Regions from separate parts of the Allobosea sp. P1_B10 genome, predicted to be linked through region 3. Evidence: predicted binding sites of a transcription regulator. Region 3 holds the regulator's gene; each other region holds the start of a gene.
What was found. The regulator PhoB, encoded in region 3, activates phosphate uptake and scavenging genes when phosphate is short. The targets are predictions, from matches to a motif close to TGTCATNNANCTGTCAT.
Positions count from the first base shown of each region.

Region 1: AC1D2L_RS01300 (alpha-D-ribose 1-methylphosphonate 5-triphosphate diphosphatase) is a predicted target of PhoB. The motif match lies at 2,300-2,316, and genes of this name have one in related genera.
Region 2: AC1D2L_RS00675 (RNA degradosome polyphosphate kinase) is a predicted target of PhoB. The motif match lies at 7,529-7,545, and genes of this name have one in related genera.

Region 1 is NZ_JBFTZP010000001.1:263,784-273,296, reverse strand. It holds gene bglX (beta-glucosidase BglX) at 1-2,255, shown strand, start outside; gene AC1D2L_RS01300 (alpha-D-ribose 1-methylphosphonate 5-triphosphate diphosphatase) at 2,374-3,516, shown strand; gene AC1D2L_RS01295 (DNA translocase FtsK) at 3,673-6,162, shown strand; gene AC1D2L_RS01290 (hypothetical protein) at 6,255-6,425, shown strand; gene AC1D2L_RS01285 (DegT/DnrJ/EryC1/StrS family aminotransferase) at 6,536-7,657, shown strand; gene AC1D2L_RS01280 (glycosyltransferase) at 7,654-8,652, shown strand; gene AC1D2L_RS01275 (aminotransferase class I/II-fold pyridoxal phosphate-dependent enzyme) at 8,679-9,513, opposite strand, start outside.
Region 2 is NZ_JBFTZP010000001.1:130,305-139,817, reverse strand. It holds gene AC1D2L_RS00720 (molybdopterin-containing oxidoreductase family protein) at 1-380, shown strand, start outside; gene AC1D2L_RS00715 (hypothetical protein) at 550-912, shown strand; gene AC1D2L_RS00710 (helix-turn-helix transcriptional regulator) at 1,046-1,837, shown strand; gene purN (phosphoribosylglycinamide formyltransferase) at 1,750-2,388, opposite strand; gene purM (phosphoribosylformylglycinamidine cyclo-ligase) at 2,385-3,458, opposite strand; gene AC1D2L_RS00695 (CDP-alcohol phosphatidyltransferase family protein) at 3,595-4,125, shown strand; gene AC1D2L_RS00690 (AI-2E family transporter) at 4,241-5,350, shown strand; gene AC1D2L_RS00685 (P-loop NTPase family protein) at 5,367-6,059, shown strand; gene AC1D2L_RS00680 (acyl-CoA desaturase) at 6,156-7,379, opposite strand; gene AC1D2L_RS00675 (RNA degradosome polyphosphate kinase) at 7,616-9,513, shown strand, end outside.
Region 3 is NZ_JBFTZP010000003.1:38,236-47,748, reverse strand. It holds gene AC1D2L_RS07735 (ABC transporter permease) at 1-247, shown strand, start outside; gene AC1D2L_RS07730 (dipeptide ABC transporter ATP-binding protein) at 369-2,072, shown strand; gene AC1D2L_RS07725 (polysaccharide deacetylase family protein) at 2,195-3,094, shown strand; gene AC1D2L_RS07720 (OmpA family protein) at 3,867-5,330, shown strand; gene AC1D2L_RS07715 (hypothetical protein) at 5,482-5,769, shown strand; gene AC1D2L_RS07710 (hypothetical protein) at 5,836-6,036, shown strand; TPP riboswitch at 6,123-6,226, shown strand; gene thiM (hydroxyethylthiazole kinase) at 6,306-7,091, shown strand; gene thiE (thiamine phosphate synthase) at 7,088-7,720, shown strand; gene phoB (phosphate regulon transcriptional regulator PhoB) at 7,913-8,611, opposite strand; gene phoU (phosphate signaling complex protein PhoU) at 8,751-9,470, opposite strand.

The sequences.
Region 1 (9,513 bases), on a different contig from region 3:
GTGTGAGCGGGCCGGTCCTGGCCAAGACGCCGGCCGTTCAGGCCGCCAAGAAGGCGCTCGTCGATGATTTGATCGCGCGCATGACGGTCGAGGAAAAGGTCGGCCAGCTCCGCCTGATCAGCATCGGGCCGGAGATGACGCACGCCCAGCTGATGGACGAAATCGCGGCCGGGCGCATCGGCGCGTCGTTCAATACCGTCATCAGGCGCGACAACCGGCCGCTGCAGGAAGCGGCGATCAAGCGCAGCCGTCTCAAGATCCCGCTGTTCTTTGCCTATGACGTCGTGCACGGCCATCGCACGACCTTCCCGATCCCGCTCGGGCTCGCTTCGAGCTTCGACATGGCTGTGATCGAGCGCATGGCGCGCGTTTCCGCCGTCGAGGCCTGCAATGACGGCGTCGACATGACCTTCGCGCCGATGGTCGACATCAGCCACGATCCGCGCTGGGGCCGCACCTCGGAAGGGTTCGGCGAGGACCCCTATCTCGTCAGCGAGGCGGCGCGCGCCGCTGTTCGCGGCTTCCAGGGCGAGGCTGTGGACCGCTCCGACAGCATCATGGCTGCCGTGAAGCACTTCGCTCTCTACGGCGCCGTCGAGGGCGGCCGCGACTACAACACGGTCGATATGAGCCCGCTGCGCATGCATCAGGTCTATCTGCCGCCTTATCGCGCTGCGATCGACGCCGGTTCGGGCGGGGTCATGGTCGCGCTGAACTCGGTCAACGGCGTGCCGGCTACCGCCGATACCTGGCTGCTGCAGGACCTGCTGCGCGATCAGTGGGGCTTTGCCGGCATCACGATCAGCGATCACGGTGCGATCACCGAACTGATGAAGCACGGCATTGCGCGCGATGCGCGTGAAGCCGCCAAGCTCGCGATCAAGGCCGGCGTCGACCTCAGCATGGCCGACCAGGTCTATCTGGCGGAGCTGCCTGGCCTGCTCACTGCGGGCGAGATCTCCATGGCAGAGCTCGATGCGCGCGTCCGCGCGGTCCTGGGCGTAAAGTACGATCTCGGCCTCTTCGCCGATCCGTTCCTGCGCATGGGCAAGCCGGAGGATGACCCGGTCAACGAGAAGGCGGACAGCCGCCTGCATCGCCAGCCGGCGCGCGAGATCGCCCGCGACACCATCGTGCTGCTCGAAAACCGCAACCAGACCCTTCCGCTGAAGAAGGCCGGGACGGTCGCGCTCGTCGGCCCGCTGGCAGATTCAGGCCTCGATATCCTGGGCAGCTGGTCGGCCCAGGGCGTGGCCACGCAGGCCGTGACCGTGCGTGCCGGCTTCGAGACCGCGCTCGCCGGCAAGGCGCAGATCCTGCATGCGCGCGGCTGCAACATCACCGACGATCCCAAGATCGTGGAGTACCTGAACTACCTGAACTGGGACACGCCTGAGGTCATCCAGGACCCGCGCACGCCGGAGGCGATGATCGCCGAGGCCGTGGCGCAGGCGCAGAAGGCGGATGTCGTCGTTGCCGTGATCGGCGAAGTGCGCGGCATGTCGCATGAATCCTCCAGCCGCGTCAGCCTCGAGCTGCCGGGCTCGCAGCGGGCGCTGCTCAAGGCGCTGAAGGCGACGGGCAAGCCGCTGGTCGTGGTTTTGATGAATGGCAGGCCGCTCGCGGTCACCTGGGAAAAGGACAACGCCGACGCGTTGCTGGAGACCTGGTACACCGGAACGGAGGGCGGCAACGCCATCGCGGACGTTCTGTTCGGCGATCACAATCCGTCGGCCAAGCTGCCGATCAGCTTCCCGCGCTCGGTCGGCCAGATCCCGACCTACTACAACCACCTGCGCATCGGCCGCCCGCTAACCGAAGGCAAGCCCGGCAACTACACCTCGCAGTATTTCGAGGAGGCGAACGGGCCGCTCTATCACTTCGGCTATGGCCTCAGCTTCAGCCGCTTCAAGCTGTCGGGCCTCAAGCTGTCGGCGACGCGGATCTCGCGCGGCCAGACGCTGACCGCCGAGGCGACGCTGACCAATGAGGGCGCCTATGCGGGCGCCAACGTCGTGCAGCTCTACATCTCCGACACCTACGCCTCGATCGCGCGGCCGGTGAAGGAGCTGAAGGGCTTCCAGAAGGTCATGCTTAAGCCGGGCGAGAGCCGCGTCGTGCGCTTCGAGATCGGCGAGGAGCAGCTGAAGTTCGTCAACGGCAAGCTGGTCGAAGTCGTCGAGAGCGGGCACTTCAACGTGCAGCTTGGCCTCGACTCGCGCGATGTGCTCGAGCAGGGCTTCGACCTCGCCTGATCGCGCCATAGGCCGCGACAGCTTGGCCTGACCTCTGAGGCGCCTGTCATGCAGGCGTCATCGAGGCGCGTCATGGCCCATCCCCCTGCGGCTCCGCCGCAGGCGACGGGAGCGGGCCATGGCTATTCACATCACCGGCGGGCGCGTCCTGCTCGACGATCTCGAGCAGGTCGACATCGCGACCGACGGCGCATCCATCTCTGCGATCGACGGCGTCGAGCCCAGGCGTGGCCTGCGCCTCGATGCGACCGGGCTGCTCGTGCTGCCGGGCCTCGTCGACTGCCATGGCGATGCCTTCGAGCGTCATATCATGCCGCGTCCCAAGGTCGGCTTCGACATCGATCTCGCGCTGCGCGATACCGACCGGGCGCTGGTTTCCAGCGGCATCACCACAGCCTTCCATGGCGTGACCTGGTCGTGGGAGCCGGGGCTCCGCGGCGCCGGTAATGCCAGGCGCCTGTTCGAGCGCATCGACGCGCTTACGTCCGATCTCGCCGTGGATACGCGCTTTCACCTGCGCCACGAGACCTTCAATCTCGACGCCGAGGACGAGATCATAGCGTGGCTCGCGACGGGGCGCGTCGGCCTGCTCGCCTTCAACGACCACACAGAAGGCACGCTGCAAAGCCGGCATCGCGCGGACAAGGTCGGCAAGATGGCGGAGCGCTCCGGCCTCGGCGCCGATGACTTCGCCGCACTCGTCGAGCGAGTCTATGCCCGAAAGGGCGAGGTCGCGGCCTCGGTGACGCGGCTCGCCGCGGCCGCCCGCGCCCATGGCGTGCCGATGCTCTCGCATGACGACATGACCCCACAGATGCGGCGCTGGTATCGCGGGCTCGGCGTCGGGGTCGCCGAGTTTCCGATCGACGAGGCGACGGCACGCGAGGCTGCCGACCATGGCGAGGCGATCGTCTTCGGCGCCCCCAATGTCGTGCGCGGGGGCTCGCATCTCGGCTGCCCCGGCGCCGAGGATATGGTGCGCGCCCGCCTCTGCACGATCCTCGCCTCGGACTATTATTACCCGGCCCTGCTGCATGCGCCCTTCATCCTCGCCCGCAACGGCTCGGCCGGCTTCGCCGATGCGTGGGCGCTTGCCTCGAAAGCGCCGGCCCAGGCTTTCGGGCTGGACGATCGCGGCGTGATAGCACCCGGAAAGCGTGCCGATCTCGTGCTGGTCGACGATAACGATCAGCCGCGCGTCGTCGCGGTGGTCGCGGCCGGCAGGCTGGTTCACCTGACCGATCAGGCCGTGCTGGACTGAGCCGGGCCGCGACGTCGGATCTGCCCTTCCGGCAGCGTGGCCCGTGCGCCGCTCTCCCCTGCAATCTGCGAATTGAGCGGTCCGGTTTATCGAGCCTTAACCCTGTCACCATACGCATCGAAGGCAGGTTAACAGAATGCAGTGCTCGCGAATCCGATGCGTAAATTCCAGATCCTACCCGCCGCCAATGACCGCACTTCCGACGAGCTCCTGCCGGCGCGCGGGACGCGCAATCCGGGCGCGGCTTCGTCCGGCAGGGCTGAACTGAACGATGCCGTCGGGCAGTCATCCATCCCGCCGAGTGTCCGCTTTACCCGGACGCCCGACAGGCTCCGTCCTGGCCGGGCCGAAGTGCCGGCGATGCCGGTCGTCGACGCCGCTCCCGTTCCGGCAGAGCCCCAGCCTCAGCAACAGCCCCAGGCGCAAGCGCAGTCCGCCATTCCGACTGGCCGCGTCCTGTTCGGACGTACGCCGGATCGGTTCCTTCGGCAGACCTGGGTCGAGCCGGCCGTGGTCGAGCCGATGCAGCCTGAGGAGTATGTCGCGGAGGTCGAACCTCAGGAGTTCGGCGGGCACGAAGACGACGCAGCGTACGCGAGCGCCGAGCCCGTAGCCGAGGTTCACAGGCCCGCCGAGGCGCCCCGCGCGCCCGTCACGCCATTCAGCTTCCTGTCGGATTCGGCGTTCTGGGAATTCGTCCCGGGCGCGGAGCAGGGCGACGACGAGCCCGAATGCGATACCCTCGAGATTGAGCCTGTATCGGCGAGCGCCGAGCCCGAGATCTACGACGAGCCGCAGGTGGATGAACCCGCGCCGCTCGCTCGGGCGAAGCCTGTTCCAGTCCCCGCGGCCCCGGCCGTGGCCCGGCAGGCGGATGCCGGCCGCTTCACCTGGCAGCAGCCCTACAGCGTCAACCTCAGTGCATTTGCGCGCCTCGCACCCACGGTCGTTCAGGCAGCCAAGCAGCCCGTCGAGCCGGTTGCCGCGGTCGCAGTCCCGGTGGCGGGCAGGGGAGTTGTCGTGTCCCGAACGGCGCGCGCGAAGACCGCGCCACTTGCCGGCTTGCCCGTCGCTCCCGCGGTCGAGCCGGCTGCGCCTGTATCGCAGTTCGCCGGGTTCGAGCTGCCGCCGATCACGCTTCTGGCCGAGCCGAAGATCTCGTCCGAGCCGGTGATGCCCATCGAGATGCTTCAGCAGAACGCCGGTGTGCTCGAGGGCGTGCTGGAGGATTTCAACGTCAAGGGCGAGATCGTCCAGGCCTGTCCCGGCCCGGTCGTGACCTTGTACGAACTCGAGCCCGCGCCAGGCATCAAATCCTCGCGGGTCATCGCGCTGGCCGACGACATCGCGCGCTCGATGAGCGCGATTGCGGCCCGCGTCGCGGTCATCCCCGGCAAGAACGCGATCGGCATCGAGCTGCCCAATGCCAAGCGCGAGACGGTTTTCCTGCGCGAATTGCTCTCCAGCCCCGAATTCGAGAGCTCCAAGCACAAGCTGGCGCTCGGGCTGGGCAAGACGATCGGCGGCGAGCCGATGATCGTCGACCTCGCCCGGATGCCGCATCTGCTCGTCGCCGGCACCACCGGCTCGGGCAAGTCGGTCGCGATCAACACCATGATCCTGTCGCTGCTCTATCGGCTCACGCCCGAGCAGTGCCGCCTGATCATGGTCGACCCCAAGATGCTGGAACTGTCGGTCTATGACGGCATCCCGCATCTCCTCACCCCCGTCGTGACCGACCCGAAGAAGGCCGTCGTCGCGCTCAAATGGGCGGTGCGCGAGATGGAGGAGCGCTACAAGAAGATGTCGAAGCTCGCCGTGCGCAACATCGACGGCTTCAACGCCCGTGTCGGCGAGGCCAAGGCTGCCGGCGAGATCATCACCCGCACGGTGCAGACCGGCTTCGACAAGCACAGTGGCGAGGCGATCTACGAGGAAGAGGTCATGGACCTCGAGCCCTTGCCCTACATCGTCGTCATCGTCGACGAGATGGCCGATCTGATGATGGTCGCCGGCAAGGAGATCGAAGGCACGATCCAGCGCCTCGCCCAGATGGCGCGCGCGGCCGGCATCCACGTCGTGCTCGCCACCCAGCGCCCCTCGGTCGATGTCATCACCGGCACGATCAAGGCGAACTTCCCGACCCGGATCTCCTTCCAGGTGACCTCGAAGATCGACTCGCGCACCATCCTGGGCGAGCAGGGCGCCGAGCAGCTCTTGGGCCAGGGCGACATGCTCTACATGGCCGGCGGCGGCCGGATCACCCGCGTGCACGGCCCCTTCGTCTCGGACGCCGAGGTCGAGAAGGTGGTGGCCCATCTCAAGACCCAAGGCCGGCCGCAATATCTCGAGGCCGTCACCTCCGAGGAGGAGCCGGCGGGCGAGGGCGAGGACGGCGCCGTCTTCGACAAGAGCGCGATGGGCCAGGCCGAGAGCGACGACCCCTACGAGCAAGCGGTGGCGGTCGTGCTGCGCGACAAGAAGGCCTCGACCTCCTACATCCAGCGCCGCCTCCAGATCGGCTACAACCGCGCCGCCTCGATCATGGAGCGGATGGAGAACGAGGGCATCGTCGGCCCCGCCAACCATGCCGGCAAGCGCGAGATCATGGTTGAAGCCGCCCAGCCTCGCGTCGAGGAGGACTGAGCGGTGATGCAGGCTGCTGCCGCGGCTCTCGTGGCAGCGGATATCGCGATTTTACGATGGACTTCGCTGCGCCAGTTCGCGCATGGGAGGTCATGGAATTCGACGACCCGGCCACCGGCAGTATCTGGCATATCGTGATCCCCGTGGTCATCGCCGTGCTGATGAACGTCTTTGCAGTATTTCTCCTGGCAAAGGCGTTCCCGCCGCAGCGCCATGCCGCGCAACAGGAAAGCCCGGCCCCGGTGTCGAAGCCCGCGCTCTGACCCGCGCATCCTGTCCCGGGACCTGATCCGGAGTTCAGCTGTTCAAGTGACGAAGGGGCAGTTGCCGTGTTAGCAGGCAGTGCGATGCGAACCCTGCCAGCGAGTTGCCCATGACTGTGCCGTTCAACGATCTCAAGCGCCGCCACGCGCCGCTGCGTACCGAGATCCTGGCGGACGTCGGCGCCTTGCTCGACAGTGGCTGGCTGATCGGCGGCAAGCCCGTCACGGATTTCGAGCAGGCCTTTGCGAGATGGTGCGGCGTAGCCCATGCTGTCGGGGTCGCCAATGGCACCGACGCTCTTGAGTTCGCCCTGCGAGCGGTCGGCGTCGGCGCGGGCGACGAGGTCATTTGCGTGGCCAATGCCGGGGGCTACGCCACCGTCGCCTGCCAGACCATCGGCGCGCGACCGGTCTACATCGATGTCGATCCGGAGACGCTCCAGCTCGACTTCGGCCAGATCGGCGCGACCCTGTCTGCCAGCAGCCGGGCGATCATCGTCACGCATCTCTACGGCCTGATGAACGATGTCGCGGCCATTCGCGCGGAGCTCGTCCGGCTCGGCCGCGGCGATGTCCGGATCGTCGAGGACTGCGCGCAGGCTCATGGCGCGATGCGCTGCAGCGCACGCGCCGGCTCGCTCGGCGACATCGCGGCCTTCAGTTTCTATCCCACCAAGAATCTCGGCGCGATCGGGGACGCCGGCTGCGTGGTTTGCCAGGAACAGGACCTGGCGACCGCCGTCTCGGAACTGCGCCAATATGGCTGGCGCGGCAAATACCATGTCGCTCGTCCGCATGGACGCAACAGCCGGCTCGATCCGATCCAGGCGCTCGGCCTGCTGCGGCAATTGCCTTTGGTCGATGAGGACAATCGCCGGCGCCGAGCCCTGTGCAGCTTCTACCGCGAGAACCTGCCGCCTGGCTGGCGCTTAATCGGGAACGATGATCCGAGCTTCGTCGGGCATCTCGCGGTGCTGGTTGCGCCCGACGAGCCCAGCCGCGAGGCGATGCGGGCGGCGCTCACCCAGAGCGCCATCGGTACGGACATTCACTACCCCGTCCTCGATTGCGACCAGGCCGCGTGGCAGGGGCTTGGCCGCGTTGTCGGATCGCTCGATGTCAGCCGCTCCGCGACGAAGCGCATCCTGAGCCTTCCCTGTTTTCCCGAACTGAGCCGGGCCGAGCAGGCCGAGGTCGTCCAGGCCGTCAGCAAGGGCGGTTCGCGCGCATGACGACAGATGCCCCTGTCCTGGCGAGCCGGATAGCGCACAGCCTGGTGATCCCCGTCTATCGCAACGAGTGCAACATCCCGGCCCTGCTGGCGGCGCTTGAAGCTCTGTCCCGCGAGATCGCCGATTTCGAGGTCGTCTTCGTCGTCGACGGCTCGCCTGACCATTCGGCGCAACTGCTGCAGGCCGGCCTGAAGGCCGCGCCCTATGCCTGGCAGCTGGCGGAGCTTTCGCGCAATTTCGGGTCCTTTGCCGCGATCCGGCAAGGTCTCGGTTTGGCGCGCGGCAAGTTCGTGGCCGTGATGGCGGCCGATCTGCAGGAGCCGCCGGAACTGATCACACGCTTCTTCGCGGAACTTGCGAGCGGGGAGGTGGATGTCGTCGTCGGCAGCCGCAGCGCCCGCAGCGACCCGGTCCTGTCCTCCTTGTCCTCGCGCATTTTCTGGGCGCTCTATCGCCGCCTCATCATGCCGCAGGTGCCGGAGGGCGGCGTCGATGTCTTCGCGTGCAACACCGTGTTCAAGCGCGCCCTGCTGTCGCTCGAGGAGCGCGAGAGCTTTCTGATCGGGCAGTTGTTCTGGGTCGGTTTCCGCCGGCGGGAGGTCACGTACGAGCGGCGCGAGCGCGAGGTCGGCACGAGCGCCTGGACCTTCCGGAAGAAGCTCTCCTACATGCTCGACGGCATCTTCGCCTTTTCCTCGCTGCCGATCAGCCTGCTGCTCTGGATCGGCGTGCTGGGCACGCTGGTCTCGACGATCTCGATCGCCGCCGTGTTCGGTTCGTGGTTGGCTGGCGCGATCCGCGTTCCCGGCTATGCACCGATCATGCTGGCAATCATGTTCTTCGGTTCGCTAACGACATTGGGGCTGGGTACGCTCGGCGGCTATGTCTGGCGCATCGCCGAGAACGGCCGGCGCCGGCCGCTCTCGCTGATCATGAGCCATCGCAGCGCCGATGCGCCGCCGCATGGAGACGACCGGATCGGCGATCGCCCGTAATCCGGACGATCTCGGCTTCGCCAGCGCTACAGCAGCGTCGCGACGCGCGTCAGGGCTTCCTCGGTCGAGGCGAGGTCGGAGACCAGCGCGATGCGGATATAGGCCTGCATCGGGTTGGGACCCTCGGGATGCTTGGTGAGATAGGCGCCCGGCAGGACCTTTACGCCCCCCTCGGCCCAGAGCTTGCGCGCCGCGACCTCGCCGTCGCCGACATCGAGCCAGAGGTAGAAGCCGCCCTCGGGGCGATAGAAGCCGAATCGGCCGGCGAGCAGGCGCTCGGCGATATCGAATTTGGCGCGGTAGAGCGCGCGTGCCTCGACGACATGGGTCTCGTCGCTCCACAGCGCGGTCGCGGCCTCCATCGTCGCGAACGGCGTCGCGGCGCAGCTATAGTTGCGCAGGCGGGTCAGCAGGTCGATCGCGTGCGGCGAGCCCACCGTGAAGCCCGACCGCAGCCCGGGCGCGCTCGAGCGCTTCGAGAGCGTGTGGCACACCATCAGATTGTCGAGCGAGCCGCCCAGCGCCGCCGCGACTTCGAGCGCGCCCGTCGGTGGCAGGTCGGTGGAGTAGATCTCCGAATAGCACTCGTCGGAAACCAGCAGGAAGTCGTGCTTGCGCGCGAGTTTGAGGGCCCGCTCGATATAGGCGAAATCGGCGACAGCGCCCTGTGGGTTGGCGGGCGTGCACAGATACATGATCTGCGTGCGGTCGAGCATCTCGGGCGTCAGGGAGTCCAGATCTGGCAGGAAGCCGGTTTCCTTGGTGGCGGTCAGGAACACCGGCTCCGCGCCGGCAATAACCGATGCGCCGACATAGGCCTGGTAGAAAGGGTTCGGCATCAAGGCGAGCGGCTTTGGGCCG
Region 2 (9,513 bases), on a different contig from region 3:
TCGAGAAGGCCGACGAGACGCATCCCTTCCGGCTCGCGACGAGCCCGGCGCGCAGCTTCCTGAACTCGACCTTCACCGAGACGCCGGGCTCCCTGAAAAAGGAAGGCCGGCCGACGCTGATGCTGCATCCCGACGATGCGGCGCAACTCGCCATCGCAGCCGGGGACGAGGTGGTGATCGGTAACGGGCGGGGCAGCGTTCATCTGCACGCCGTCCTGTTTGCGGGTGTGGTGCGGGGCGTGGCCATCGCCGAGTCGATCTGGCCTAATTCCGCTCATCGTCACGGCCGCGGCATCAACACGATCACCGGCGCCGATGCGGTCGCTCCGTTCGGTGGCGCCGCCTTCCACGATGTGAAAGTCTGGATCAGGCCTGCCTGAGGACGCAGACACCCCGCGCTAGGCATCGCAAGTCCGTTACTATTGCGAATTGGCGCCTGCGTGGCATCGGGGAGTCTTGACCTTTCAAACCCGCTGTGGACCATCCCTTTCGCACATGCGAGCCGCAAGCGGGCGGTGGCGTGACGGTTTCACAGAAATGAGTTCGACGATGATGATGCGGCGTATGGGTGCGGCCTTGCTGGCTGGTGGTTTGTTTGCGCTGGGCGCCACGGTCGCGCTCGCGGCGAGCGGCTCGGCGCCGTTGCCCCCGCCTGACCCCACTGCGAAGAACCTGACCCCCTACATGATCCAGCTTCGCGCTTTCGACGCCTGCCTGCACACGCAGTCGCAGCTGTTGGCGACGACGCGCGAGGCCGTGCATACGCCGTGCAGCTGCTACGCCAAGGGCACGGTCAATGCGATGACCAAGGATGAAATCCAGGCCTTCCGCGACACCGGCTATTTCAATGACACCGCCCGTGCCAAGGGGCTGGATTTCATCGACCGGTGCAAGCTGAAGCGCCCGATCTGAGGATCGCCTGACCGGCGCGTACAGACGCCCCCCGCTTTGCGGAGCGATGCCGCTACTGCCATGCTGCTGACAGGTTTCGGTAGCATGCTGTTGCAGTGTCGCTCGACGCACAGCGGATGGGGACAGACAAGTCATGCAGCGCGCCGAACGATTGCTCGACCTGATCCAGAGCCTGCGCCGCCGGCGCAGGCCCGTCACAGCAGATACGCTGGCGTCCGAACTCAACGTGTCTGTGCGGACCGTCTATCGTGACATCGCGGCGCTGATGCGCCAGGGCGTGCCGGTGCGAGGCGAGGCCGGTATCGGTTATGTCCTCGACGCCGGCTTCGACCTGCCGCCGCTGATGCTGTCGCCCGACGAGATCGAGGCGGTCCTGGTCGGCATGCGCTGGCTCGCCGAGCGGGCCGATCCCGTGCTTGCGCGAGCCGCCGAGGACGTAGTGAGCAAGGTCGCTGCCGTGCTGCCTGCCCATCTCAAGCCGATCCTGCTCGACGGCGCGCTGTTCGCGCCCGCCTATGGCGCCGACCATCCGGTCGATGTCGTCGATATCGCCGGCGTTCGCGCCGCAATACGGCAGGGCCGCAAGCTCCAGATCCAGTATTGCGACGAAGCGGGCCGCGAGTCGCAGCGGATGGTCTGGCCGATCGGTATGACGTTCTACGAGCGTGTGCGCATCGTCATCGCATGGTGCGAACTGCGCCAGGACTTCCGTCACTTCCGCACCGACCGAATCACCGATCTCGTCCTGCGCGAAGAGCGCTATCCGGCGCGCCGGGCCGATCTGTTCCGGCGCTGGCAGAAGGAAGAGGAGGCGAGGGCTGCCGAGAGCAGTTGCGTCTACGAGCCCGAGGCCTCGCCGCGCACCAATGCGCCGCCGACCAAGGCCGTTCGGCCCGAGGCAACCTCGGCGAGCGCGCGCGGATAGAGCGTGTGTTCCTGCGCCAGCACGCGCTGGTTCAGGCTGTCCTCGTCGTCGCCCGCGAGCACCGGGACCCGGGCCTGGTCGATGACCGGCCCGGCGTCGAGCTCGGGCACCACGAAATGCACGCTGCAGCCATGCTCCGAAACGCCTGCGGCCAGCGCCTGGGCATGGGTATGCGTGCCCTTGAACAAGGGCAGCAGCGAGGGGTGGATGTTGATCAGCCGACCTTCCCAGCGCCTGACGAACCAGGGCGTCATGATCCGCATGAAGCCGGCGAGAGCAATCAGCTCGATCTGGTTGATCCGCAGGACATCGTCCATCGCCCGCTCGAAGGCCTCGCGGTCCCCGCTATAGGCGCGGTGGTCGACGATGGCGGTCGCGATGCCGAAGCCTTTGGCGCGTTCGATGCCGCCGGCATCGGGCCGATTGGACAGGACAAGCGCGATCTCGGCCGGGTAGCTCTCGGCCTGCGCCGCCTCGATCAGCGACAGCATGTTGGAGCCGCGACCCGAGATCAGGATCGCGGTGCGCTTGCGGGCGGGCAGGGTGGTCACAGGGCGAGCTTGCCGCGATAGGTCACGGGCTCGGCGCCCTCGCTCAACGCCACGACCTCGCCCAGCCGCACCGGCGCTTCGCCGGCGGCCTTCAGGGCAGCTTCGGCCTCGTCGGCGCGGGCTGCGTCGGTGGCGACGATCATGCCGATGCCGCAGTTGAAGGTGCGCAGCATCTCGCGCTCGGCAACGCCGCCGGTCCGGGCCAGCCAGCCGAAGACGGGCGGAACCGGGATCGCAGCGAGATCCAGCGTCACGCCGAGGCCCTCGGGCAGCACGCGCGGAATGTTGTCGGGGAAGCCGCCGCCCGTGATATGCGCCAGCGCCTTGATGCTGTTCGTCGCCTTGAGCGCCGCCAGCAGAGGCTTCACATAGAGGCGGGTCGGAACCAGAAGCGCCTCGGCCAGGCTCGAGCCCGGCGCGAAGGGCGCGGGTGCATCCCAGGCCAGGCCCGACAGGGCGACGATGCGCCGGACGAGCGAGAAGCCGTTGGAGTGCACGCCCGAGGAGGGCAGGCCGAAGACGACGTCGCCGGCGGTGAGGTCGGCACGCGGCAGCAGCGAACCGCGCTCGGCGGCGCCGACCGCGAAGCCCGCGAGGTCGTAATCCTTCTCGGCATACATGCCGGGCATCTCGGCCGTCTCGCCGCCGATCAGCGCGCAGCCGGACTCGCGGCAGCCCTGCGCGATGCCGCGCACGATCTCGATGCCGACCTTCGGGTCGAGCTTGCCGGTGGCGTAGTAGTCGAGGAAGAGCAGCGGCTCGGCGCCCTGGACGATGAGGTCGTTGACACACATCGCGACGAGGTCGATGCCGATGGTCGAGTGCAGGCCGCTCTCGATCGCGATCTTCACCTTGGTGCCGACGCCATCATTGGCCGCGACCAGGATCGGGTCGCTGAAACCGGCCGCCTTCAGGTCGAACAGGCCGCCGAAGCCGCCGATCTCCGCATCGGCGCCCGGCCGGCGCGTGGCGCGCACGAGGGGCTTGATGGCATCGACCATCGCATTGCCCGCGTCGATGTCGACGCCGGCTTGAGCATAGGTCAGTCCGTTCTCGGCCGGCTTGGTCATGATGGGGGCCTTCATTTCTGTTCGCGCGAGCGATAGGCAAGCGCGCCCCTCCTTGCAAGCCGATAGGCCATTTTCGCGTTACCGATCCACCGTTGCGAATGCTAGCCTGACGCCCCGGACTCGTGCGGACGGCCTCATGACGCTGCCCAATTTGATCACAATCGGTCGGCTCGTGCTGGTTCCCCTGGTCATCGTGATGATCATCGACGCGCGCTGGCTCGCCGCCTTCATCATCTTCGTGGCAGCCGGCATATCGGACGCGATCGACGGTTTCATAGCAAAGCGCTTCGACATGCGCAGCGAACTCGGCGCCTATCTCGACCCCATGGCCGACAAGGCGCTGATCGTTTCGATCTACATCACCCTGGCGGTCGTTGGCGCCATCCCGGCCTGGCTGGTGATCCTCGTCGTTGCCCGGGACCTGATGATCGTCTCGGCCGTAATTCTGTCCTGGATCATGGATAGACCGGTCGAGATAGCTCCTTTTACGGTCAGCAAGTTGAATACGGCGGCGCAGCTTGGGCTGGCGGCGCTGATCCTGTGCAGCAGGGCCTTCGGCCTCGATGCCGGGCACGCCACGGAACTCGGCCAGCTTTTGGTTGCGCTGTTGACGGTCGGCTCGATGACCGCCTATCTCGCCTTCTGGCTGCGCCATATGGCGACCTGAACGAGGGCGGTTCTCGCCGGGGATCGAGACCGAAGCGCGGCCGATCCTTGGAACCGGTCGTTCTGCCGCCCATGTGTGACGCGCCTGCCAGCCGCTAGCGAAAGAGCCGGAACCGATGACACTGCAACGCCAAATCGGCTTCTGGCTGATCTCGCTGGTCGCCTTCGTGCTCGTTCTCGTCGTGTTGCGCGACGTGCTGTTGCCCTTCGTCGCGGCGCTGGCGCTGGCCTATCTTCTCGATCCGCTGGCCGACAGGCTCGAGCGGCTGGGCATGAGCCGCCTTGCGGCGACCATCGCCATCCTCGTCGTCTTCCTCTTGATCTTCGTGCTCGGGCTGGTGCTGCTGGCGCCGCTGCTCGGGCAGCAGCTTGCGGGCCTCGTCGCGCGCCTGCCCGCCGATGCCGCGAAGCTGCAGGCGCTGGTGCTCGAGCGGGGCGGCCCCTGGCTCGAACGGTTCGGCGGCGCGCAGCTCACCGAGGATGCCCGCAATTCGCTCGGCAACCTCGTCGGCGAGGCCACCAAATGGGTCGGCAGCGTTCTGCAGTCGCTCTGGACCGGCGGAACCGCCATCATCGGCGTCTTTTCCCTGCTGGTCCTGACGCCTGTCATCGCCTTTTATCTGCTGGTCGACTGGGACCGCATGGTCGCCACCGTCGATGGCTGGCTGCCGCTGGAGCATCGAGAGACGATCCGCGGCCTGCTCAAGGAGATGGATGTCTCGATTGCAGGCTTCCTGCGGGGGCAGGCGCTTGTCTGCCTGCTGCTCGGCCTGTTCTATGCCGTGGGCCTGAGCCTGCTGGGCGTGAATTTCGGCGCGTTGATCGGCATCATCAGCGGCTTCCTCTCCTTCATCCCCTATGTCGGCTCGCTGACCGGGCTGGTGCTCTCGGTCGGCGTCGCGATCGTGCAGTTCTGGCCCGACTGGACCTGGCCTCTGGCGACGCTCGGCGTCTTCGCGGCTGGGCAATTCCTCGAGGGGAACATCTTTCAGCCCAAATTGGTCGGCAACTCCATCGGCGTGCATCCGGTCTGGCTGATGTTCGCGCTGCTCGCTTTCGGCACGCTGTTCGGCTTCGTCGGCCTGCTGCTCGCCGTCCCGCTTGCTGCCGTGATCGGCGTGCTCTGCCGCTTCGCGCTGCGCCAATACCTCGCCAGCAACATCTATCACGGCGGCAACGCCGCAAAGGCCGCCGAAGTTCGCGCCCGCGCCCAATCCGAAAGCTGATATGAGCGCCGGAACCATGATCGATACAACCAGCCGCCCGCGCCAACTCGCCTTCGACCTCCCGGTCGACAGCCGCCACGGCGTCGAGGATTTCCTGATCGGCCCATCGAACGACAGCGCCTATGGCTTGGTCGAGGCATGGCCGCAATGGCCCGATGCGTGGCTGCGTCTGATAGGTCCCGAAGGCGCCGGCAAGACCCATCTCGCCGCGATCTGGGCGAAGGTCTCCCATGCCTGGACGGTGCCGGCGGCCGAGGTCACGGCTGCCAGCGTCCCGCATCTGGTGAGCGGCGGCGCGCTCGTGGTCGAGGATTGCGACCGTGGCATCGCCGACGAGGCCGCCCTGTTCCACCTGATGAACGCGATCAAGGCACGGGGCGGCTACCTGCTGCTGACCGCACGGACCGCGCCCGATCAGTGGGGGCTCAAGGTGCCTGACCTGCTCTCGCGCCTCAGGCTGGCTCCGCATGCGACGATCGAGCCGCCCGACGACGCCCTGCTGCGCGCCGTGCTGGTGAAGCTCTTCATCGACCGCCAGCTGATCGTCGATGCCGGGATCATCGAGATGCTGGCCCAGCGCATGGAGCGGTCCTTCGCAGCCGCCCGCAGTCTGGTCGACCGGCTCGACAGGCTTTCGCTGGAGCGAGGCCGCCGCGTCACGCGGCAACTCGCCACAGAGGCGCTGGCAGCGCTGTTCCCCGAGGACTGAATCCGGGCGGCTCAGCCGCGAGGCCGTCGGTGATCCCGCAGGCTACGCAATGGCGCAGCGGCGGAATGGCAGCGCTCGCCACCCCGGTCGCCTGACTCAGCTCGCTTGCGGCTCGCTTGCTACCAGCCGGGCGTGCATCGCTTCGGTCAGCAGGTCCTGCGCACGCGAGACGATCGCGTCGAGCGAGGGCGTCTTGACGAACATCGCGGCGGCTTTTTCGTTGAGCTCTTCCCGGCTCGGCAGGACGGGCAGGTGCCAGTGCGCGACCGCGTCCTGCGCCTGTTGCTGCATCTGGGCCAGCCGATCGCCTGCGCGATGTTGGAGCTCGGCCAGCGCGATCTTGAGCTCGGCCAGCGTCATCGTCGGCAGGTGCAACTCCGGCAAGGACGGCGTCGACGCATAGGCCTCCTGGAAGGCTGCGACGATGCGATCGACCGGAACGGTTGCGGCAAGCCGGGCAGCCGAATGCTCGATCACGCGCGGCGGCAACGCCTGCGAGCGCTCGATGACCGCCTGTGGAGGCTCCCTGACGTCCCAGACCAGCCGCAGCTTCGCCAGGCCCAGGATGATGTAGTAGGTCGGATCCCACTGCCACCAGCGAAAGCCCTGGCGCACGCTGTACTGGTAGGCATGGTGGTTGTTGTGCCAGCCCTCGCCCATCGTGATGATGGCCAGCCACCAGTTGTTACGGCTCTCGTCGCCGGTGACGTAGTGCTTGTCGCCATGCACATGCGCCAGCGAATTGATGCAGAAGGTGGCGTGGTAGCAGGCGACAGTCGACCAGAAGAAGCCGACGAACAGGCCGGCCCAGCCGTCGACGGCAAAGCAGGCCAGCGCGAGCAGGATCGCCGGCGCGGTCTCGAAGCGGTGCAGCCAGCGCAGTTCCGGGAATTTCGTGAGGTCCGCGATCGTGCTCTCGTCGAAGGTGTGGTGATCGCGCGAGAAGATCCAGCCGACATGGGAGTAGAAGAAGGAGCTCTGGACCGGCGAGTGCACGTCATGCTCGGTGTCTGCGAACCGATGGTGGTGGCGGTGCTTGGAGGCCCACCAGAGCACGCTTTTCTGCGCCGTCGATTGCGCCAGTGCCGCCAGGACGAACTGCCCGAGGCGGCTGGTCTTGTAGGTCCGGTGCGAGAAATAGCGGTGATAGCCGCCCGTCACCGCGAACATGCGCAGCCAGTACAGCCCGATGGCGAGCCAGATGGATGTCCAGGTCACGCCGCTCCAGAGCGCGCCGAGGCAGGCCAGATGCGCGAGTACGAAGGGGACGGCGGACGGGTACACGATGTCGCCATCGTCGTGGGTATTGCTGTTCGTCAAGAAGGCCTCTGTCTCGTGAGTACGAGCCTCACGATCCGTCGGATGGGGCTCTTCTCGCACGAAACAGGAACGCCGAGCGCTCTGCAAGTGCGCCCCTCGACGCAGGCCGGCCGGGACAAACAGTGTCGCAGCGGCAGTTCTGGCTCGCACGTCATCGAAGCGTCACGCTAAGGTGGCTTCAAGGCTCGAAGGAGACAGATGTGGCCAGACAAGCGACCGGAACGAAAGCCAAGCGCATGACCATCGAGCCTATGGATGTGGCGGTCGTGGAGGCCGTGCCGGCCTATGCGGCAACGGATCTCAGGAATTCACCGGCACGGTTCGTGAATCGCGAGCTGTCGTGGCTGCAGTTCAATCGCCGCGTCATGGAGGAAGCCTCGAATCGCAGCCATCCTCTGCTTGAGCAACTGCGCTTCCTCTCGATCTCGGCGGCGAACCTCGACGAGTTCTTCATGGTCCGCGTCTCGGGCCTGCGCGAGCAGCACAAGGCCGGCGTCGTCACCCCAAGCCAGGATGGCCTGACCCCGGCGGAGCAACTTGCCGAACTCGGCAAGGCCGTCACGGCCTTGACCGGCGATCAGCAGGCGCGCTGGAGCGAACTCAAGCTTGATCTGCGCGACAACCGCCTGCATCTGCTGGGGCCCGGCGATATCGGTCCGCAGGAGCGGGTCTGGCTGGAAGATTATTTCCTGAACTACGTCTTCCCGGTGCTGACGCCGCTGGCGATCGACCCCGCCCACCCGTTTCCGTTCATCCCCAATCTCGGCTTCACCCTGGCTCTGGCTCTGGAGCGCACCACCGACGGCCGCCAGCTCGACGCACTGATTCGCGTGCCGATCAAGATGGACCGCTTCATCGAGCTGCCGGATCTGGCGCGCGAGGGACTGCATCGCTTCATCATGCTGGAGGATGCGGTCTCGCTGTTCATCGGCAAGCTGTTCCCCGGCTACGACGTCAAGGGCACCGGTTCCTTCCGGGTCATCCGCGACACCGATCTCGACATCGAGGAGGAAGCCGAGGATCTGGTCCGGGTCTTCGAGACGATGCTCAAGCTGCGCCGCCGCGGCGTTGTGATCCGGCTCGAACTCAGCGTCGGCATGCCAGCGCATCTGCGTCGGATGATCGTGCGCGAGCTCAAGGTCGAGCACGACGAGATCGTCGAGGTCGCGGGCATGATCGGCCTGAACGAATTGTCGCAGCTGGTCGGCGTCGATCGGTCGGACCTGAAGTTCAAGCCCTACAATGCACGCTTCCCCGAGCGCATCCGCGAGCATGGCGGGGATTGCTTTGCCGCGATCCGGCAGAAGGACATCCTCGTCCACCATCCTTATGAGAGCTTCGACGTCGTCGTGCAGTTCCTGCAACAGGCGGCGCGCGACCCCAGCGTGGTGGCAATCAAGCAGACGCTCTACCGGACCTCTTCCAATTCCCCGATCGTCCAGGCGCTCGCCGAGGCGGCCGAAGCCGGCAAATCGGTGACGGCGCTTGTCGAACTCAAGGCGCGCTTCGACGAAGAGGCCAATATCCGCTGGGCCAAGGACCTCGAGCGCGCCGGCGTTCAGGTCGTCTACGGCTTCATCGAACTCAAGACGCACGCTAAGCTGTCGATGGTGGTACGCCGCGAGGCGGGCCAGCTCGTGAGCTATTGCCACATCGCCACGGGCAATTATCACCCGATCACGGCGCGCATCTATACCGACGTCTCCTTCTTCACCGCCGATCCCGTGATGTCGCAGGACGTCGCCCGAGTCTTCAATTTCATCACCGGTTACGCCGAGCCGGCGGAACTGGAGAAAATGTCGGTCTCGCCCGTGGGACTGAAGCAGCGCCTGCTCGACGATATCGCCGAGGAGGTCGCGCATGTGAGGGCGGGTCGCAAGGGCGCGATCTGGGGCAAGTGCAACTCCCTGGTCGATCCCGTGATCATCGACGCGCTCTATGACGCCAGCCGGGCTGGCGTCGAGGTCGACTTCGTGGTGCGCGGCATCTGCTGCCTGCGACCGGGCATTCCGGGCCTGTCCGAGAATATCCGGGTCAAGTCGATCGTCGGGCGCTTCCTCGAGCACACCCGCATCTATGCTTTCGGCGCCGGCAGCGGCCTGCCTTCGGCCAAGGCCAAGGTCTACATCTCCTC
Region 3 (9,513 bases):
CGTGGTCGCGACGGTCCAGGTCGCCAACGCGATCGCGCTGGAGGCGACGCTGTCATTCCTGGGCGTCGGACTGCCGGTGACGGAGCCGTCGCTCGGCATGCTGATCGCGAACGGCTTCCAGTACATGCTGTCGGGCCGCTACTGGATCTCGATCTATCCCGGCCTGGCCCTGATCGCGCTGATCGTGGCGCTCAACCTCGTGGGCGACCGCATCCGAGACCAGGTCAATCCGAGGCTCAAGCGATGATCGCGCCTCTTCGTCATTGCGAGCGAAGCGAAGCAATCCAGGCCGTGCGCTCGACGCCTTGCTGGATTGCTTCGTCGGCTTCGCCTCCTCGCAATGACGGTACGCTTCGGAGTGGGCGCCCATGACCGACGCCCCCCTCCTCGAGGTCACAGATCTCGCCACTTATTTCCACGCCCGCGCCGGCGTGGTGAAGGCCGTCGACGGCGTCTCGTTCAGCCTGAAGCGCGGCGAGGTCATGGGCCTTGTCGGCGAATCCGGCTCGGGCAAGAGCATCACCGGCTTCTCGATCATCGGGTTGATCGACCAGCCAGGCCGCATCGAATCCGGCTCCGTGAAGCTGGAGGGCCGCGAGCTCGTCGGCCTGCCCCCGGCTGAGCTGCGCAAGATCCGGGGAAAAAGCATCTCGATGGTCTTCCAGGACCCGATGATGACGCTGAACCCGATGCTGACCATCGGCGCGCAGATCACATTGGCGCTGGAGGCCCATGAAAAGGTCTCGCGGGCCGAGGCGCGCCGGCGCGCCATCGCAGCGCTCGCGCAGGTCCGCATTCCCGATCCCGAGAGCAAGGTCGACTTCCATCCCCACCAGTTCTCGGGCGGCATGCGCCAGCGCGTCGCGATCGCGATCGCGCTGCTGCACCGGCCAAAGCTGATCATCTGCGACGAGCCGACGACGGCGCTCGATGTCTCGATCCAGGCCGAGATCCTGGCCGAAATGAAGGAGCTCGTCGCCGAACTCGGCACCGCCCTGATCTGGATCAGCCATGATCTGGCGACCGTCGCCTCGATCGCCGACAAGGTCTGCGTGATGCGCTTCGGCAAAATCGTCGAGGCCGGGCCGATGCTCGACGTGCTGACGAAGCCGCAGCATCCCTACACCCAGGCGCTGCTCGACGCCCTGCCCTCGCGGGCGAAACCCGGCGCGCTGCTGTCGCGTGGCGCGGGCACCGACGCAGCTCCGCCACCGCGCCTGGCGCGCAAGGATGCGGCCCGCAAGCCGAAGTCCGACGCGCCCTATTTCGTGATCGAGGATGTCGGCAAGCGCTTCCAGCAGAAGCCCGGCGTCCTGAAGCTGCTGGCCCTCAAGCTCGGCATCGGCCGGCCGTCATCAATCGTCCAGGCGGTGGATGCGGTGAGCCTGACCCTGACGCGCGGAGAGGCACTCGGGCTCGTGGGCGAATCCGGCAGCGGCAAGTCGACGCTCGGACGGCTGGCCGCTGGCATCTACCCGCCCGATGCCGGCTTCGTGCTGCTCGATGGCGAGCACGTCATGAGCGCGGGCGAGCGGCCCCACAAGATCACGACCCGCGTCCAGACCATCTTCCAGGACCCGTTCGCCTCGCTCAATCCGCGCATGCGCATCGGCGACAGCATCAGCGAGGGACCGGTCGCGCATGGGCTGGTCAGCCGGGCCGAGGCCGGCGAATACGTCCGGCAATGGCTCGCAGCGGTCGGGCTCGATCCCGCCTTCGCCACCCGCTACCCGCACCAGTTCTCGGGCGGACAGCGCCAGCGCGTCGCAATCGCCCGTGCGCTCGCCATGCAGCCCGATGTCGTGATCTGCGACGAGCCGGTCGCCTCGCTCGACGTGTCGATCCAGGCGCAGATCATCAATCTCCTGATACGCTTGCGCTCGGAGCTCGACCTGACGCTTATCTTCATCTCGCACGACCTCTCGGTGGTCCGTCACCTCTGCGACCGGGTCGCGATCATGTATCGCGGCAAGATCGTCGAGAGCGGGCCGGCTGGCGAGGTCTACGACCATCCCCAGCACGACTACACCAGGCGGCTGCTAGCAGCCGTGCCCGTGCTGCCAACGGGGTGACACCGACCCGTAGCGTCATTGCGAGCGGAGCAAGCAATCCAAGGGGACTCAAGCGCTCTGCCGCCTCCGGATTGCTTCGCTACGCTCGCAATGACGAAAAGCAGTAGCAAAGGAGCCTTCCGATGACAGACGCCGTTCTTGAACCCTGGCAGTGGCCGGAGGAGACGTGGCGCGGCAAGGTCGATCGCGTTCGCGCCGGCCAGAACCTCAAGCCGGCCCAGTGGCCCAACGGCGCGCGCTGCGCGGTCGCCCTGTCGTTCGACGTCGACCACGAGACCAATGAACTGCGCGACGGCGGCAAGTCGGTCGGCCGCCTGTCCTGGGGCCAGTACGGCAACCGCGTCGGCATGCCGCGCATCCTGGAGCTGATGAAGAAGGAGGACATCAAGGCGACCTTCTTCGTGCCGGCCGTAACCGCCCTGCTCTATCCCGACGAACAGCGCCGCGTCGTCGCGGAAGGCCACGAGATCGGCCTGCATGGCTGGATCCACGAGGTCAACACCGCCGTGCCGCCAGTCCAGGAGCGCGAACTTCACCTGCGCTCGGCCGACACGCTGGAAAAGATCACCGGCGTCCGTCCGGTGGGCATGCGCACGCCGTCCTGGGACTTTTCCGAAGTCACGCTCGCGATCGAGCGCGAGCTCGGGTTGCTCTACGACAGCTCGCTCTTCGCCGACGACGATCCCTATGAGCTGATCGAGAAGGGCGAGCGCACCGGCATCGTGGAGCTGCCCGTCGAGTGGATCCGCGACGACGCGGTCTACTTCAACATGAACCGCTTCCAGGCGCTGCGGCCCTATACGGCGCCGGAGACCGTGTTCGACATCTTCAAGCGCGAATTCGACGGCGCCTACGAGGATGGCGGGCTGTTCCTGCTGACGATGCACCCGCACATCATCACCTATCGCTCGCGCCTCTGGATCCTCGAGAAGCTGATCGAACACGCCAAGGCCAAGGGCGATGTCTGGTTCGCCAGTCATGCCGAGATCGCGGCCTATGTGAAGCAACAGGCCGGCCTCTAAAGGCCTGCCCGATCGGGCGCGGCAGCGATCCTTCGGGAACCGCGCCCGATTTCAGCCGTTTTCGGTTCACGACGGGTTCAGCGCCACCGGCGCTCGATGGCTCGACCTGAAACCGGAAACGGATCTCATGACACGCACCAAGAACTGGCTCCTGATCGGCACCATGCTGCCTGCCATCACGTTGGCGCAGGGCGGATTTGCCGCTCCGCCAGCACCGGTGGCCGTCCAGATTGCCCAGGCCCCACCTGCCCCCGACGATCAGCCGGGACAGCCCAGGCGCGAACGTCCTCAAGGCGCGCCCCGCGCTCCGGGAGGCCCTGCCGGCCCCGGCGCAGGCCCTGGCGCAGGCCCCGGCGCTCCTGCCGGTCCGCGCGCAGCGCCGGGCCAGCCCGTTGGCCAGCCGCCCGCGATACAGCGCCCCGTTGCTCCCGCGGTTCCCAATGCAGCGCCTCCCGCCGCACCGCGCCCGCCGGCTGCCGCCCCGCCCGCCCCGGCACCCGCCCAGGTCGCGCCAAGGCCGACGCCCGCACCGCCCGCAGGGGCCGAACCTGGCCTGCGGCCAGGCCTGCCACGCACGCCTGGCGCGGAACCGCGCCGTGCGTCGCCGCCCGCGGCTGCCCCAGCCCCGGCCCCAGCCGCGCCGGTTGCTCCCGTAACGCCGGCCGTTCCGGCCGTGCCGCGCGCTGCCCCTCCCGCGCCCCAGGCCGCTCCCGGCCAGCCGCCCGCAACACGCCCGGCCCCGGTTCAACGCCAGCCCGGCGCAGAACCGGCCATGCCGCGTCCCGTGCCGCCGATCTCCGCGCCGGCAGGCCAGCCTCCGGCGGCCCGGCCCACTCCGGCTCCCGGCCAGCCCTCTGCGCTGCCGCCAGCCCCGCCCGCACCGCGTCAACCCGGCGCAGCACCGGCGATGCCGCGTCCGGTGCCGCCGATCACGGCTCCCGGCAGCGATGCCACCGGCGCGCGGCCGCAGCCGCTCCCCGGCCAGCCGCCCGCTCCCCCGCCTCCTCCCGGAGCGGCAGGGGTCGATGGCGCCACCGGCCGGCCTGTCCCGGTGCCCGGGCAGCCCTCGGCGCTGCCGCCACCACCAGCCCCGCAGGCCCAGCCCGGAGTGCAGCCCGGCATGCCGCGCCCCGTTCCGCCCGTCGCGGCGCCTGGCCAGATGGCTCCTGGGCAAATGGCGCCTGGGCAGGCGGCGCCCGGGCAGATGGCTCCAGGCCAGCCCCCGCTCCCCGGCCAGGTTCCCCCGCCCGACCGGCAGGGTCGCCGCGGCGGCATCGGGCTTGGCGGCGCGGCCGCGATCGGTCTTGGCGCCGCCGCGATTGGCGGCATCATGGCGACGCAGGGCGCGGAGCGCTTCGAGGATGTGCGCGGCCGCCGCGAGGAACGGCGAGAGGGTGACGTCACCATCATCCGCGAGCCCGGCCGCACGATCATCCGCGACGACGACCGCACGATCATTCGGCGCGACGAGACGCAACGGTTCCGCGATCTCGGCATCGACCAGCGCGTCGAGCGCGGCAATGGCGAGACGCGCTCGGTGTTCGAGCGTCCCGACGGCACCCGCATCGTCACGATAACCGACGAGGATGGCCGCCTGATCCGGCGGACCCGCCAGATGCGCGGCGGCGAGGAGTTCGTCATCATCGACAACACGCGTCGCGACCGGCCCGAGCGCTTCTCGGACGAGGTCGTGGTGTTGCCGCCCCCGCCGCTGCCGATGCCGCGCGAGCGCTATATCGTCGACGCTGAGCGCGCCGATGAGCGCCTGCTCTACGAGACCATCACAGCGCCGCCGATCGCGGCGATCCCGCGGCGCTATACGCTCGACGAGGTCCGATACTCACCTGACCTGCGTGCGCGCATGCGCAGCGTCGATATCGACACCATCACCTTCGAGAGTGGGTCCTGGGTCGTCGGCAACGGCCAGGCACAGCGGCTGTCGCTGATCGCGGCATCGATCCGGCAGGCGCTGCAGGCCGCGCCCAACGAGGTCTTCCTGATCGAGGGCCACACGGATGCGGTCGGCAGCGACATCGACAACCTGTCGCTGTCGGACCGTCGCGCGCAGGCCGTGGCCGAGATCATGACGCGTGACTTCGGCGTGCCGCCCGAGAACCTGACGACACAGGGCTATGGCGAGCAATACCTCAAGCTGGCGACGCAGGACGCCGCCCGCGAAAACCGCCGCGTCACACTGCGGCGTATCACGCCACTGCTCACCGGCCAGAGCCGCTGAGAACCTTGGGGAGCGGCCGCTTTGGCCGCTCCCTTCGGCTTTGCCCTCTCAGGGAACCGCAGCGGTATATCCCGGTTGATATCCTAGCGCCCCGGTACCGCGCCGGAGCCCTGTGAAAGGAGCCGAGGTCATGCGCATGCATAAGAGGTTCTTGATCGGTTCACTCCTGCTTGGCCTCAGTGCCGGCGGCGCTGTCGCGCTGGAGCAAACCCGCATTGCCCAGGCCGACCCGGGAACCAGCCTGCAACGGCAACGCGCCCCGGGCATTCCGCTTGCTCCCAGTCCCGGCACGGTCGCAGAACGCGAACGCGCCTTGGGCGATACGGCCCAGCCTTCGCCGCCGGCGCGGCCACGCAATGTGCGACAGGCCAGCAACCCGTCGCAGATCGAGCGTGACCCGCCGATGCCACGCGGCGTGCCCTCGATCATCGCGCCCTAACCGAGCGTTTCGATTTACGATTGCGAAAGATGTCCCTCCTAGCCTGCCGGGCAGGAGAGCCTGACCATGAGCGATTCATCCCTCGCCATCGCGCAAAGCGCCATGGCGACGCGTGCAGCTGCGACACAGCAAGCCCTGCAGACCGAAATGCTGCGCCAGCAGGCCGCCAGCGACCAGGCGGTGCTCGAATTGCTCGAGCAGAGCGTGGCCCAGCAGAAGGCAACGCTCCCGGCTGGCCAGGGCGGCGCCGTCGACATCTCGGCGTGAGCCTGCGGCATGCCCGGCTTGCGGGCCGGCGATCGATCCTGCAGCATCCGCCGGTTGCACCCGCGCGACTTCGCGCCTAGTTTCTCCGTCGTTCCGAGGGGTGCTCGCAAGAGCTGAGATGGTCGCAGGGCCAAACCCGTCGAACCTGATCCGGGTCATACCGGCGGAGGGACTGGAACGCGGCTTACCTTTGGCGTGGCCGCTTAACAGCGACTAACCCGCTCAACCAACCCGGATCTCCTGAACCTTGGACCAAGGAGGAGATCCAGATGAACGTCCCCACCACCACAGACCGGCCAGGCCAGATGACGGCACAGCATATCGATGCCGCCGGCGCTGCCGCCATTCTCGCCCGCGTCGCGTCGCAGCGCCCGCGCGTGCAATGCCTGACCAATACGGTCGCCCAGAACATCACCGCCAACATGCTGCTCGCCTTCGGCGCGATCCCATCCATGGCGATCCATGTCGACGAGGTCGCGGCGATGGCGCGCGGCGCCGGCGCGATCCTGATCAATATCGGCACGATCAATGCCGAGAGCGAACTCGCTATTCCCAAGCTGCTAGAGGCGGCGCGCGATCACGGCAAGCCGCTGGTGTTCGATCCCGTCTTCGTCGAGCTGTCGCCGCTGCGCCAGCATGTTTCGCGCGAGGTCCTGAAGCTTCGTGATGTCGTGGTCCGTGGCAACGCCACCGAAATGGCGGCGCTCGGCTCGGCGCTCGACGATGCCCGCGAGCGCAACCTGACCTGCGTCACCACCGGCAGGGTCGACCTGATCGAGGGCGCGTCGGGCCAGTATCGCGTCGCGCATGGCCACCCGCTGATGACCAAAGTGACCGGGGTCGGCTGCGCGGCCGGCGCCCTGATCGCAGCCTGCTGCGCCGTCGAGAGCGATTTTGCCCGCGCGGCGGCGGCGGCGCTGATCGCTTATGGTATCGCCGGCGAGATCGCAGCCCAGCGCTCCAGGGGCCCCGGCAGTTTTGGCGTCGAGCTGATCGACGCGCTGGCCGCCATCGATGAAGCGACGCTGCGTGCGGGCATGGGAGAACAACAGTGAGCGTCGATATCCTGCTTTACGGCATCGTCGATCCGCAGATCGGGAGGGGTCGGTCGCTGGCAGAACTCTCCGCCGCTGCGGCTCGTGGCGGGGCCACGCTGATCCAGTACCGCGCCAAGGACGCCTCGACCCGCGAGATGGTCCGCGAGGCGCGAGCCATCAAGGCGGCGCTGGCTGGCACAGGCGTGCCGCTATTGATCAATGACCGCATCGACGTCGCGCTGGCCTCAGGCGCGGACGGCGTCCATGTCGGAGCCGACGACATGGAGCTTGCCGATGCGCGCCGCCTGCTCGGCGAAAGCGCGATCATCGGTGCCACGCTGAAAAACGCCAGCGAGTTGCCCTATCGCGGCTCGGCGCGGATCGACTATGCCTGCATCGGCGGAATCTTCGCGACGGTCCACAAGGACAATGCCGACGCACCGCTCGGGCTCGATGGCTATGCCGCGCTGCGCGAACAGGCCCGCACGGTGCTGGGCGCGCTGCCAATCGGCGCGATCGCGGGCATCACGGCGCAGAATGCGGCGAGTGTGATGGCAGCGGGAGCAGACGGCATCGCCGTGATCGGCGCGGTGTTCGGCGGCGATGATGTCGAGGGCGATACGCGCCGGCTGCGCGCGGCTCTCTGAGCGACGCACCACCGTCATTGCGAGGAGCGCAGCGACGAAGCAATCCAGCAGGGCGTAGCGCTCTACAAAGACTGGATTGCTTCGCTGCGCTCGCAATGACGACTCAGCCGATCAGACAGAGTTTTGACCGTCGTCACGGGTTCCGGGCTCGCCCCTGTGGGGCACCCCGGAATGACGACGGAGGCTGTGCCCTCAGCTGCGCGCAAACGTCTCGTCGAAGGCGTAGCCTGAGCCCCGCACCGTGCGCAGCGGGTCCTTGGCGTCGCCCGGCGTGATCGCCTTGCGCAGGCGCCCGACATGCACGTCGACCGTGCGCTCGTCGATATAGACGTCGCGGCCCCAGACGGCGTCGAGCAGCTGGGCGCGCGAATAGACGCGGCCGGGAGCCTGCATCAGGAATTCAAGCAGCCGGAACTCAGTCGGGCCCAGATGCAGCTCTGTACCGGCGCGGCGGACGCGGCGGGTGGTGCGGTCGAGTTCGAGATCGCCCGCCGTCAGCAGCCCTGCGACATGGCCGGGCTTGGCCCGGCGCAGCAGCGCCTGGATGCGCGCGATCAGTTCCGGCAGAGAGAACGGCTTGACGACATAGTCGTCGGCGCCGGTCGCCAGGCCGCGCACGCGCTCGGTCTCCTCGCCGCGTGCGGTCAGCATGATGATCGGTACGCGCTCTGTGTCGCGGCGGGTCCGCAGGCGCCGGCAAAGTTCGATTCCAGACAGCCCCGGCAGCATCCAGTCGAGCAGGACGAGGTCGGGCGTGTGGTCGCGAAGGTGCAGTTCGGCGTCGTCGCCGCGCGCGACGCTGTCGACCTCAAAGCCTTCGGCCTCCAGGTTGTAGCGCAGCAGGAGCGTCAACGGCTCCTCGTCCTCGACGATCAGGATGCGTGCGGGCATGGCGCGTTTCCGTTTGAAGACTTGACGTCATGGTCGGGCTTGACCCGACCATCTCTGGACCAATGCAATTCTGTCATGAGATTCTCGGGTCTGCGCTTCGCTTCGCCCGAGAATGACGCGTCCGCATTGGCCGTACGTATCACCGCCCCGTGACGGCCTCGACGCTGATGTCTGTGGTGTCGATCTTCGGGCGATTGAGATCGAGCGACTCGCCGGTAACCAGATAGTGGATGGTCTCGGCGATGTTGGTGGTGTGGTCGCCGATACGCTCGACGTTCTTGGCGCAGAACAGGAGATGCGTGCAGAAGGTGATGTTGCGCGGATCTTCCATCATATAGGTCAGCAGCTCGCGGAAGAGCGAGGTGTAGAGCGCATCGATCTCGCCATCACGGTGCCAGACCTCCAGCGCCTTCTGCTCATTGCCGGCGGCATAGGCGTCGAGAACGTCCTTGAGCTGGGCCTGCACCAGGCGGCTCATATGCTCGAGGCCGACCACGGCGCGATGCGGCGGCTGGAACTGGCCGGAGATAGCGACCGCGCGCTTAGCGATGTTCTTGGCGAGATCGCCGACGCGCTCGATGTCCGAGGCGATGCGGATCGCCGAGATCAGCTCGCGCAGGTCGTTGGCGAGCGGCTGGCGGCGCGCGATGGTCAGCACCGCCCGCTCCTCGACATCGCGCTGCAGGTTGTCGAGCCGCTGGTCGGCGGCGATCACCTTCTGCGCCAGGGTGGTGTCGCGACGCACCAGCGCGACGGTGGAATCGCCGAGCATGCGCTCGGACATGCCGCCCATCTCGGCAAGGCTGCGGCGCAGCGATTCCAGTTCGGCGTCATAGGAGCGGACGATGTGGTCGGACATGGCGTTATTCCCTTGGCGGCGCGGGCTGGAGAGCGGATCGTCT